Regions from separate parts of the Cytobacillus sp. SAFR-174 genome, predicted to be linked through region 1. Evidence: riboswitches for the same ligand, from Rfam matches in the RefSeq annotation. Region 1 holds a riboswitch; each other region holds the start of a gene.
The links. Region 1 has a riboswitch for cyclic di-GMP ahead of ACTHRG_RS20270 (hypothetical protein). Riboswitches for the same ligand answer to the same signal wherever they lie in the genome.
Positions count from the first base shown of each region.

Region 2: it holds a riboswitch for cyclic di-GMP, as region 1 does, so the genes downstream of both, ACTHRG_RS04600 (methyl-accepting chemotaxis protein) here and ACTHRG_RS20270 (hypothetical protein) in region 1, are expected to answer to the same signal.
Region 3: it holds a riboswitch for cyclic di-GMP, as region 1 does, so the genes downstream of both, ACTHRG_RS16100 (anti-repressor SinI family protein) here and ACTHRG_RS20270 (hypothetical protein) in region 1, are expected to answer to the same signal.
Region 4: it holds a riboswitch for cyclic di-GMP, as region 1 does, so the genes downstream of both, ACTHRG_RS04990 (hypothetical protein) here and ACTHRG_RS20270 (hypothetical protein) in region 1, are expected to answer to the same signal.

Region 1 covers NZ_JBQCMZ010000025.1:12,999-16,110, forward strand. Annotated here, with positions in the region: gene ACTHRG_RS20265 (DUF4317 domain-containing protein) at 9-1,193, opposite strand; cyclic di-GMP riboswitch class I at 1,580-1,667, shown strand; gene ACTHRG_RS20270 (hypothetical protein) at 1,780-2,148, shown strand; gene ACTHRG_RS20275 (hypothetical protein) at 2,138-2,914, shown strand; gene ACTHRG_RS20280 (methyl-accepting chemotaxis protein) at 2,975-3,112, shown strand, end outside.
Region 2 covers NZ_JBQCMZ010000003.1:129,467-132,578, reverse strand. Annotated here, with positions in the region: gene ACTHRG_RS04600 (methyl-accepting chemotaxis protein) at 276-1,205, opposite strand; cyclic di-GMP riboswitch class II at 1,265-1,349, opposite strand; gene ACTHRG_RS04595 (alpha/beta hydrolase) at 1,515-3,041, shown strand.
Region 3 covers NZ_JBQCMZ010000016.1:6,605-9,716, forward strand. Annotated here, with positions in the region: gene ACTHRG_RS16085 (LPXTG cell wall anchor domain-containing protein) at 1-913, shown strand, start outside; gene ACTHRG_RS16090 (DUF5658 family protein) at 993-1,286, shown strand; gene ACTHRG_RS16095 (hypothetical protein) at 1,350-1,601, shown strand; cyclic di-GMP riboswitch class I at 1,743-1,831, shown strand; gene ACTHRG_RS16100 (anti-repressor SinI family protein) at 1,859-2,008, shown strand; gene ACTHRG_RS16105 (helix-turn-helix domain-containing protein) at 2,110-2,433, opposite strand; gene mnmH (tRNA 2-selenouridine(34) synthase MnmH) at 2,612-3,112, opposite strand, start outside.
Region 4 covers NZ_JBQCMZ010000003.1:229,599-232,710, reverse strand. Annotated here, with positions in the region: gene ACTHRG_RS05000 (hypothetical protein) at 1-138, opposite strand, end outside; gene tagU (polyisoprenyl-teichoic acid--peptidoglycan teichoic acid transferase TagU) at 322-1,242, shown strand; gene ACTHRG_RS04990 (hypothetical protein) at 1,364-1,594, opposite strand; cyclic di-GMP riboswitch class I at 1,748-1,831, opposite strand; gene ACTHRG_RS04985 (penicillin-binding transpeptidase domain-containing protein) at 2,145-3,112, opposite strand, start outside.

The DNA.
Region 1 (3,112 bases):
GCCGCTGCTTATTCTTTATCCTGACCCCCGCCAAAAGCTTCCGGAATCATCGTAAAGCCTTCAATCACGGTATCTTCTTCCACCTCGATCATCAGGTAACGCTTGCCGTCAAAATTAATTTGTCTTACATATCTAAGATCCTGCGGGCAGATGGATATGTTGGCTGCTTTTGTGCTGATTTTGATTGATTTTGAATTGTATTTGGGCAGGACGCTGCTTGCTTTTATTTCATATTTGTCATCATCGATGATTTTTTGATAAGCGGATTGGACCTTTTCTGAATCAATGTCTTCGATGCCGCTTACCTTTAAAACATGTTCTACGTCTTTGGAATCCAGCTTCGGCGGTTCATCCTCTTCGTTTTCCACGATCATCCGGTTTATCTCTTCATATACGCTGGAAAGTGTTGATGGGCTAAGCTGATCTCCTGTGACGTCTTTAATAATTTCTTCAAAAACGATTTTATCATCCTGCGCCGTCATTGTTTCTTCCCCGTTTAACACGTCCTCAATGAACTGGTGGTCGGGCTCATGGACCTTGCCTGCAGAATACAGGACGTGATTGACATCAGCCGCGTGATCAGTGAAGCAAGGGAATAGGAACCCTGAAATGGGAGACTTGAGGTTGATAATCGGATCAACGGTAAAATGATATTTAAATTCCCTTTCAACATAATCAAAAAGCAGTTCTTTCTTCGGTTCCTGCGTGTTATTGATGCTGCAGAGAATAAAGGGATGAGAATAAACGGCATCCCGTTCACTTTCCTCGGCCTCTGGATTGCGGCGCTTCATAGGCTTTAGATACTCTCCGCGAATGAACGTAACAACAATATCTTTTTCATATTGCCGGACTCCCAGCATTTTGCCGACAATCTGAAGCATTTGTTCCGTCCAGCCCTCAGCATCATTGGTCAGCAGCCCTTGATGAAGGATGAGCTGACTGCTGTTTTCCGCATCCCTCTGAAACTTTAATTCAAAGAGCTTTTCATCCAATTGGCCGCCAAGCATCTTTTTGAAGTTGTCCATAAAGAGCTCCTGCTGATCCTGATCCAGCATTTCAAAAGGCTGGCTCTCATAATGATATATCTCGCTTGATTCCTTCATAATATAGACGTTAAAAATATCTGAGATCTTTAGTAAGTCATTATTTAACTTAAATTGTTTCCGAATCTGTGCAATGTCTTTTTTGTTCACGGTTAAAATCCACTCCTAAACTGCCCAATATGCATATTTACTAGAATAACAAAATACATCAGTTCTATAAATTATTAATCTCAGTTATTTTCGCTTTTTTGAAAAGGGACTTGTTAATTTAGAAATTAAGAACATAGAGTTGGTTTTTACCGGCCGGGGTTTGTGCTAACGATGTTCTGTGGAATGCTGCTATTTTGCTAACATAAAGATTGTTAATTGAGGCTTCTCATAAGTTGACTAAACCTATGGGAGACATTTTTATTTCTTTAATATCAAATTGTATAAAATTGGATTTGTAAATAAAAAATACAAGTATCGACAAAAAATGGCAAGTTTACTATAATGGTATAGTAAAATGTAATCGTGAAATTAGTCCTATTTAATAAAATAGAAAAAGGCAAACTTATCGAAAGGTAAGGACGCAAAGCTACGAGTCTAAAATCCTCTTGGGGTAATGACAGTCGGGTTGCCAAGGATAATAAAGACAGTTTATTTGGCTATCCCTTTTAATTTGGGGATAGTCTTTTTTTGGACACTGTCTAAATAGGCAAAAAAATATGAAGAATACAGGCAGAGGAGATCAGAGATGATAGTTGTAGATAAGAAAAAATACAAAATGGCCATTAATGAGGTTGCAAAGGAAGTTCATGTACAGGTTCATGGGTTAATGAGAGAGGAGGATGCGGAAGGTTATATGATAGATTTACAGGATACGATTAATAAGGTATCAAGGCAAAGTTATACATTTGTTGTAGATGGGACCCACCAATCACCTGTCCCATCAAAGGTGGTTCCACAGCTTGAACAGACAATGCAATTTTATTCTTCACTGGGATTTAAGGATATTCTTGTAGTAAAACCATCATCTAAAATTGCGCAGGTGCAAATCAGGAATGCACTTGAGAGAATTGAGTTCTCGGGTACATTCATTGATAAAGTGCCTCATGGCATCTGATGTTGGTGACAATGATGAAGGAATCATTATTTTACATTTGAAAGGGAGTAAAGAAGTGCAAACAACACTAGAGTTATATACATACGAAATCATAAAGAAGGATCAGCCAGAATTAATTGTGAAAGCAGCAGATTGTCTGGCTCGAACATTCATAGGGGTAGAGGTTGCAGGGAAATGGATTCAGGAGCCAATGGTAGGTCAATTGAATATAGGCTATGAGGATTTCTATCAGTTTACCAAGGATTATTTAGACTCTACGATTGAACAGGGATATTGCGCAGTTGCACTGGATGCTCATCATAATGTTGTTGGTGTACTTGCGGGAGATACAAATGCACCTGAGATAATCGGAGAAGATATATTTGAAGGTTCTTTTTATGATATGAATGTAATTCTGCGTGTTTTGGAAGATGTGGATAAACGTTTCATGGAAGATTATAAAATACAGAATGGACATGACATTATAGATGGGGAACTATTACACCTTTTTATGTTAGGCGTAATTGCTGAACATAATCGTCAAGAAATTATTCAGCAACTAGGAAATAGATTAATCGCAAAAGCATCATCCCAAGGATTAAAGGCTGTTCTAGGTGAAGCAACCAACCCGAAATCAATACGTGTAATGGAAAAATATCATAATATGAAAAAATATAAAGATACAGAAGGAAATTTTATCGTCTATAAATATCAAGAGAACCTTAAGTTGCGTGGCATTCCTGAAAATGTAGCGGATGGTACATATATCCTTATAAAAGAGCTTTAAATGTAAACACACTAAACTGAAGTTTAATTTAATTAAATAGATGTAAGGGGATTTTCAAAAATGGAAGCGATTATGCTAGGCATCATTATTATCTTAATGGGAGTATCGGTTTTTTTGGCCTACCGGTATTTTTCGTTAAAGCGCCATCTTCATATTCATAAAGAAATATTAAATGGAATGGAAGAATTATCAGCGGGC
Region 2 (3,112 bases), on a different contig from region 1:
AAATCAAAATCTGACACACCCACATGTTTAATGTTATGTTTATTGATATATTCCACACTCTCATTTATAGCGGCCGGATCTTCAAAGATTACCTTCTCTCCGGTTTCATCACTGCGGATATAGACATTCCCTTCAAAATAAAATGGCATATGGATACCTCTTTTTCATTTAACTTGCTGCATACTATAGAATTTCTCCGCCGCCATCCATTTTTCCTATCAACAAAAAAAGAGCTGCTATAAAAGCCGCCCCATCCTAACGTTTTATACGTTGTCCTATAAAATACTCTTAAATCCCCTCGCCTGCTCATCCAGCTTTCTTGCTGCTTCCCCGATATCTTTAAATGCGGATACCGCCTGTTCATTAAGAACCTGATTTTCAGAGATGCCGGACTGTGATTGCAGGGTGGCGTCACTGATTTTGTTGATTTCACTTGATATTCCTTCAATATGGGCGTTGACTTCCTGAATGGAGTCCTGCACCCGGTTTGCGAGCTTCCGCACTTCTCCGGCAACGACGTTGAAGCCTCTGCCATGCTCGCCTGCACGCGCGGCTTCTATGGCTGCATTTAAGGCGAGCAGGTTGGTTTGCGCCGCTATTTCCCGGATCGTTTTTACGATGCTGCCGATGGATTGTGCCTGTGATTTGAGAGAATGGAGGATTTCCAGGTTTCCTTTGGATTCATGAACAAGCTTGCCTATTGCCTGAGCAGCCTCTTCACTTCTCTCAATTCCAGCTTTTGCTTTTTCACTAAGGGCTTCTGACATTTCCTGAAGCTGGTATGCCACCTGTGCTGTATTCGTTTCCCGCTCCGTTATATCAGTAGCAATCTTCACGACACCGGCGACCTTGCCATCACTCCCGAAAACGGGTGTGTATGTTGCTTCGAGCCAAATGAGGTCTCCTTGTTTGGTCACACGCTGGATTTTTTCCTGAAAGCTTTTGCCATTGCGCAGATTTCTCCAAAGCTCCTGATATCCCCTACTGGCCGCAAACTCAGGGGTACAAAATTGCTTATGCAGCATATTTGGCATCTCTTCTGCCCGATATTTCACGGTTTTGGCAAAATTCTCATTTGCCCAGAGCACTTTCCCGTTCCCATCAAATTCAATCATCGCCAGAGAATTTTCAATTGCAGCCAAAACAGCTTCTTTTTCAAGAACCTGTGTGCTTTTAACATGATTAGGCTGATACGTTGTAAGCATGCTCTTCCTCTTTTCAAAAAAGTTTGTCAGAACATATCCTTACAAGCAAGTGATTCCTTGTAAGTGCTGGCCGGTTGCGCTACTAGCTCGAATTCATTCAAGCGCCCAAATTTCCCTTGAATTCTCATTGCTTCCAACTTGTTCTACTATATGTCTATAGTACTAGTATCGGTTTGGCATCACAATTTTGAATGCTCTGCTCTTCTTTATGCTGAAAATTCAAATAATTAATCATTAAGGCCCATGATTCCCATAATTAGTAAAAGTAGAATAGAACTGTAAGAGATGATGAGGAAGGGATGGATTTATCTGAAAAGTAAACTGATTGCGTTATCTTTGGCCTCTGCTTTAAGTTTTTTACTTTTTCCGGAAAGTAGTTTTGCGGAGAAAACAGCTGTGGAAAACCAGGCGATCATACCTGGTGCGCACACGGTAACAGAACAATACTTTGACGGCTCCGGCAACAACTGGCTCACTACTAAGAATCCCCTGCAATATCAGCAGGCAACCCTTTACGGCAATATTGGCCTGGCTCCTTATCTATGGGGAAATGCAGCGGAAGGAACCGGATGGCACCAAATGTACAAGCCTGCTTCTGTAACAGGAACTCAGGTAAATGGTATTTTTGAAGATGCCCAGTTTGTCATCAGGGTTCCGGACCACTGGAATGGCCGGCTGGTAGTTTCGGGAATACCCGCGACAAGAAATGAAACGTCGACCGATCTGCTTTTCAGCGATTATGTACTGGAAAAAGGATATGCTTTTGCAGCGATCGATAAAGGCACCCAGGGCGAGGCTGATCCAGCTGATCCATTGGCAAAAGTAAAGAATGCGCTAGCCGGTGAGGATGATAGTGTCGCGGAATGGCATCAGCGGTTCCGCCAGGTTACGAAAGCCGCACAGCAGTACTTAGCCAGCTCACATACGGATGGGCTGATCGATCCGGCAGACTCTTCTGATCCTGCGAGTGATTTAGTATCCGCACAGCATAAGATTCCTACATATGCAATGGGAATTTCCAATGGCGGCTACGTCGTGCGCTATGCTCTTGAAAATGACGATCCGGAGAAAACCGGCGAACCCCGTCTTTTTGATGGAGGAGTCGACTGGGAAGGCGTATTATGGACGGAGAAAAAAGAAAATTTAATCAGTTCCCTGACCACTGTTGTGAATCATGCGGAGGAAGCTTTGTATGGAAGCGGCAAAGAACAGCAAAAAGCGGTTAAAGAGCTATACAAAGCAGGCTTGCCAAAAGGGTCTGAAAAACTGTGGGCTTACCATGATCAGGTATACTGGTTTGTCTCGCTGAATATCTATCGGGACCATTTCGATCCGGAAGCACCCGGCCGGACGGAATGGAGCAATTACCTGAACTTCGTTAATGGCGTGAGAGACCGATCTTATGATCCTATTTTTGAAGATTATAAGTATGTGACCCGGCCGAAGGAAGTGAAGGAAAATATTAAGGCGGTGGCCAATACCGGAGATATTGATGTGCCGCTGATCTCCTTCACGGGGTCACTGGACTCGCTGATATTCCCGGAAATCCATGCCAAGGGATATGAGAAGCTGGTTAAGAAAGCCGGAAAGCAGGATTTGCACCGTATGTACACGATCGAGAACGGCAACCATGTTGACAGCCTGGTCTGGAACCCGGGCACCGATCCGGATCAGGAACTACAGCCACTGCTGCCTTATGCTCATCAATCATTTGACCTGCTAGTTGACTGGGTGGAAAACGGTGAAGCGGCCCCTGCGAGCAAAACGGTTGATGCACCGGCGAACCCTGTTAAGGTCGTTGATTTGAAAACAGGGCATGAACGGGATCCTCGTTAGGGTGGTTATTCGAAGCGGGGATGAGTTCTGAAATTGAGATAAATTTTTTCGCACAGAAAAAGTCTTATCCG
Region 3 (3,112 bases), on a different contig from region 1:
TATAGCATTTTTACTGTTTGTTATCTTTTTAGGAGAAAAAACTGCATTAGCAGCTGATAAAGAACTAGATATCAACACAAACATAAACGGCTACTTTTTCGAAGTAGGTGACCTCAAACCAGGTGACTGGATGCCCCGAGATATAACCATCCTAAACCAGGGAAAACAGGATTTCAGATACACAGCGCAAATTGGAAAGAAAAAATCCGTAAAAGGGCTTTTCGAAGAACTTGATCTTTTGGTTAAGAAGGATTCAGATATTCTATTTGAAGGAAAGTTAAAAGACTTTGAAGGGTTTACTCCAAGGAAGCTGGCAAAGGGCAGCTCTGAGCAGTTATTCTTTCAAGTTTCAATGCCTTACACTCTTGGAAATGACTTTCAGGATTCTTCTGCTGAGGTAGAAATCATATTTCTTGCTGAGGCATTAACGGATCCAACTGACCCGCCAGATGATGGAGACCCGCCAGATGATGGAGACCCACCAGGAGATGGAGACCCGCCAGATGATGGAGATCCACCAGGAGATGGAGACCCGCCAGATGATGGAGACCCGCCAGGTGACGGAGACCCGCCAGATGATGGAGACCCGCCAGGTGACGGAGACCCGCCAGATGATGGAGACCCGCCAGATGATGGAGACCCGCCAGGTGACGGAGATCCACCAGATGATGGAGACCCGCCAGGAGATGGAGATCCTCCAAGTGAAGAAGAACCTTCTGATGAAACCACGGACGAAGGAGCGAAACCTGGTGATTCTAAAGACAATATTGTTATAAATCCTGAAATGACCGATAATCTTTTGCCAAACACAGCTACCAATACTTATAACTTACTATTGATCGGCGGATTGTTATTGGGAACAGGAAGTGTATTAATCCTTGTTTTTTATAGAAGGATAAGAAGTGAACGATAGAGAAGGCCAGGAGAGTAAAAACTTCGTGGCCTTAATTTTTATTTATAAATACTCACCTTAGCTAAAAAGTGGTGATCACATGAAAAAGCTGCTTTATTATCTTGCCATCTTAAATCTGCTGGACGGATTTCTTACTGCCCTAGGACTCCACTTTAATGTTATAGAAGAAAGCAATCCGCTAATGGGTAATCTTTATGACCTTCACCCTTTTTTATTTCTTTCTCTTAAAATAATTCTTTCTTGTTTACTTATCATATTATCAATAGTTATCTCCGCAGAATCTAAAGTCAAGCTATTAGCAGCCGGAGCTTCAATTATGTATTCAATCGTATGCCTGCTGCACGCTGTTTGGCTTTTCTCATTAATTGCTTAACAGCATTCATTAAAACCCAAATAGGAAATATATATCAATATAAAATAGTTCAGGCGGTGTCTCATGTATCAAAAAAACTGCACTAAATGCCATAACCCATCTTTCAGCAGCACTGAAACCGGAGAGTGGCTTTGCCCGGTTTGCGGAACTGATTTGACGAATGAAACTTTTCTGGATGCGATGACACGGGAACCGGCCCATATTATCTATAAGAAAAAGAAAATTTCGCACACCTATTCTCTGCAGGAAATTAATAAGAATTATAGGAAAAGAATCGGCCATTCTTACTATTCTAAACAGAGAACACTTAAATAAGTGAGGGATTTGAGAGACTTTTGTCGAAAAATAAATTAATTTAATATTAAAATAATTAATTATATTTACAAAAAAAGACACCATTAGCAATACGCCCATAGTAGAATACATCTATGGAAAATATTTCTTTGAGCCGATAGGCGCAGAAAAAGGCAAACTCATTGAAAGATGGGGACGCAAAGTCGCGGGTCTAAGGTATTGAAAAATACTACGATGGCTGGATTGCCTGGAATACGATACGTATCCTGGGGGGAAGAATGTTGACAGAGCAAAATATTAAGGTCGAAGAGATTGATTTAGAGTGGCTGCAGTTAATTATGGAAGCAAGAAACTTAGGCCTGCAAAAGGAAGAAGTTAGAGAGTTTTTACATAATAACAGAGCCAAAGAGGTTCTGATCGAAGCTTAAATATCCGATATTGCTAAGTATTTCTGTTAGAGGCATCTCTAAATGGAAATGCTTTTTATTTTTGCCAAAAAAATAAGCCTGTGTATTCAGGCTCATGGCTATTATGATTTTTGTCCGCTTTTCCACTTATTAAAATCCAAAAACTCCCTAAATTGCTCCTTGGAAACACCAGACTCCATGGCTTCTTTCACAATTTTCATCCATTCGGAATCCAGATCTTCCTTGTTGATCTGCTCATGGATCAAATGGTCCACGGGAACATTCAGGACACCTGCGATTTTTTCAAGGAATTGAATCGATGGATTGGTCTGCAAATTTCGTTCAAGTGAGCTTAAGTATGATTTTGCCACACCGGCCTGGTCTGCAAGCTCGGATAAGGACATTTTCTTTTCCTGGCGAAGTTTTTTTACACGATCACCGATCATCGTATACCACACACCTTATTTTGTATGTAATAGGATTATATCATAATGAGTTCCATATTAAGAACGTTTTGTTCAATATTATTATCATCATACCACAGTGTCAACCGATTTAAATAGCTAGTTATCACAGTTTTTAAAAAATATATCTTTTGTCGCTCTCAAAAAGTAATGCTCCTCGTCATAAGACGGGAGCATTTTGCTTCTCAATTATTTGAATAACCTGCTGTGCAGCTGCTTCCACATCATCTGCATTCACATGGTGGAATTCGCCTTCATAATCATGCTGTTTAAAAGCATAGCGCGGGTCGTAATAGTGTTCTAATAAAAGCTTAATAAATAGCTCGTAGTTCTCCGTTTGAACTGATTCATCCAGCTGCTCGCGGATTTCGGTATCCTTCAGCCGTTTTTTAATAAACACAAGGCTTTCATCCACTTTCGGCTTGAACCATCCTTCTTTTTGATATGGTTCCACATAGTCCCTCAGAATACGCTGGACACGGGATTCGATGCTTGCAAACATATCAATGTGGATTGCGTTTTTTTTAGTATCGAGCAGCTCGTCCGGCTGAACCACCTTGCCAATCCGCTTGCTTTCAGCTTCCATAATAATATAAGGGGAGCCTTTAACCTCAGAAAGGGCTTGATACAAAAGAGCATCAAATGTTTTCTGTGTGCTGCC
Region 4 (3,112 bases), on a different contig from region 1:
CTCCGATTGCCTTACGAGCTTTTCTGCGTAGACTGATGAAGCTGCGGCTTTAACAGGTTCTGCTCCGCTTGAAAAAAGCATTGCTGAAAAGATAGCTGCTCCTGCGAGACATGAGATCACTTTTCTGGCAGGTTTCAAATAACTCTCCTCCTTTTAACTGAACTGATAATAAATTCCATTCGATTATAGTCCCGGGTTTCTTTAAATTCTATAGGTAAATAAATACAAAAAACACTTCTGCTGCGGCACATCCAGGATAGTTCTTTTTCATTACAATTGTGGTATTATCGATCTAGGATTTTTAATTTGAGGTGAAATCATTTGGCTGGCAAAAAGGGACGGAAAAAGTGGACTCTTGTTATCGCGCTGTTTATTATCACATTGCTATTAGGTGCAGGCGCCTATGCTTTTTATGTATATAACTCTTTGACTTCTGCTGTTGATACCATGCAGGAGCCGATTCAGCGGGAAAAATCGGAGAAGCGTGAAGAAACGATTACCTTAAAAGATAGAGAGCCGTTTTCGGTCCTACTGCTTGGAGTGGACGAGCGTAAGGGAGACAAAGGCCGATCGGATACGATGATTGTGCTGACTGTTAATCCCGACTTGAAATCTGTCAAAATGCTGAGCATTCCCAGAGATACGCGGACTGACATCATCGGGCACGGAACGGAAGACAAAATCAATCATGCCTATGCTTTTGGCGATGTTGAGATGGCCATCAATACAGTAGAAGATTTCCTGGATATCCCGATTGATTATTACATTACAATGAATATGGATGGCTTTAAGGATATTGTGGATGCTGTCAACGGGATTGATGTAACCAACGAAACAGACTTCAACATGGGGAAATTCCATTTTAACGAGGGAAGCATTCACCTTAACGGAAGCGAAGCATTATCCTATGTGCGAATGAGAAAGAATGACCCGAATGGGGATTTTGGCCGCCAGCAAAGACAGCGCCAGGTCATCCAGGGTGTTATTAACAAAGGGGCGAGCTTCAGCTCCCTGACTCGTTTTGATGACATCTTTGCAGCGCTCGGCAAAAACGTTAAAACTGATATTACCTTTAAAGAAATGATGGATATTCAAAAGAATTATAAAGACACAAGAAATAACATTCAGCAGCTGACCATAGAAGGTGATGGCCAGTATATCGGGGACATCTGGTATCTGATAGTGCCAGATGAAGAAAAGCAGCGGGTCCAGGGTGAGCTGAAGGGACATTTAGGATTATAACTTAAAAACAGTGCATTCCTGATGGGGGAATGCACTGTTTTTTATATGAAAACATGCAGGGAGGGACTGTTCTGCAGAAGCTTTCGAGAAGATCAACCTGGAGTGTTAGAAGAAAACCTGATTACATTGCAACTGCCTTTCCCTGTGTCATTTTGCCATATGCTTCAGAAAGATTCTTCAGGCATTCCTGCCTTAGTCTTTCATGACAAGAGAAGTCATACAGCAGTTCATTTTCAAGTTTGGATGTAATCGCCTTCAGCCTTTCAAGTTTAGATTCCTTTAAGCGATTATTTGCCAGATAAGCTTTTATCTCTTTTTCAAAGTATTCCACCGTTCCAAATATTACACCCATTAAAATCCGCCTCCTGTTATTAGATTTTTCAGTCATTTATTCGTTTCCCTATCTGCACACCAGCAAACATCCAAACAGCAAAGAGGCCTGCATTAAGGCAGACCTGATGTTTGGTTACAATGAGTTTAGGGCCAATTTTCCGGCACCAAATACACCTGCAACCCGACTATCATAGTCCATGACCTTAGACTCGTGGCTTTGCGTCCTTATTTTTCAATAAGTTTGCCGAATATTTGTTTTTCGTTACTATTATAATAAGACTTTTCAGCTATTTATTTCAACAATTTTCGATAAAATCTTAAAATAACATTACTTTTGATATATATATATGCCCGGCGGATAAGAAACTTGTCCTCTATTTGCAGGTTTTTCTCCTCTATTTGCAAAATTAAGACTGCTATTTGCAAGATTAGATATCTAATTGCAAGTTCATGCTGGCTATTTGCGGTATCAGGCCATCTATTTGCTGTGACTGTTCAAGGTTCACAGCAGTCCTAATGTTTCGCCGGGCATTAAAAAAGCCTGCACCCTATGGATGCAGACTCTGTTCTTAAAATCGCCCTTTATGCTCTTCAAAAACCTTCTTCACTTTCTCCACGACCACTTTCGATCCGCCGCTGTTTTCAACGCCTTCTATCATCATCGCAATGAGCAGCTTAGGAGACTGCGGGTTGTAGGCAACAAACAGACCATTTTCCTGGCCTTTTTCATCCGCACTTTTCTTCAGCTCCGCAGTTCCGGTCTTCCCCGCCAGCGGGTAATCTTTCATATAAGCCGTACGGCCGGTTCCGCTTGGGTCCTGGATGACTTTAGCCATTGCGGCTGCCACCGTGCCGGCTGTTTCTTCACTCATGATAGCTTCCTTCAGCACCTGGCCCTTTTCATCTTCTTCCAGGAGAACAGGTTTGATCATGGAACCTTTATTGATAAAAGGTGTGTAGGATGCTGCAAGATGGACAATGCTCATTTCCACCTGTCCCTGGCCATAGCCGGAATCAGCCAGCAGGATCTCTGTATCCAGGCCGCCAATCTTGGATTGTTCCAGCGGGAATGCGTATGGAATTTCCTCTTCAAACGCGAATTTCTTGAGTCCGGCTGAAAACTTTTCTTTTCCCAGTTCAAGCGCCTGCTGGGCAAAATAGATATTATCCGAATACATCATTGCTTTTTCAAAATTGACCGGTCCGCCCGGATCTTTGACACGAGTGACTTTATAGCCGCCCCAGGAACTATCCTTCTGCCATTGCAGGCCTTTGACATTAATGGTTTCATCAAGAGTTAATGTTCCCTCTGTCAGTCCGATTGCTGCTGTCAGCGGCTTCATCACGGAACCTGGCGCATAGGTTTGCTTGAACCGTGTCAGAAGGGGCATGTCCTTATTTGCTTCAATCGCCTTCCATTCATCCGCGGTAAAACCGAGTGAAGCCTGGTTCGGGTCAAAGCTCGGGCTGCTGACGAGTGCCAGTGTATTACCGGTTACCGGGTCAATTGCCGCTGCGGTTCCCGGCTTTCCTCCAA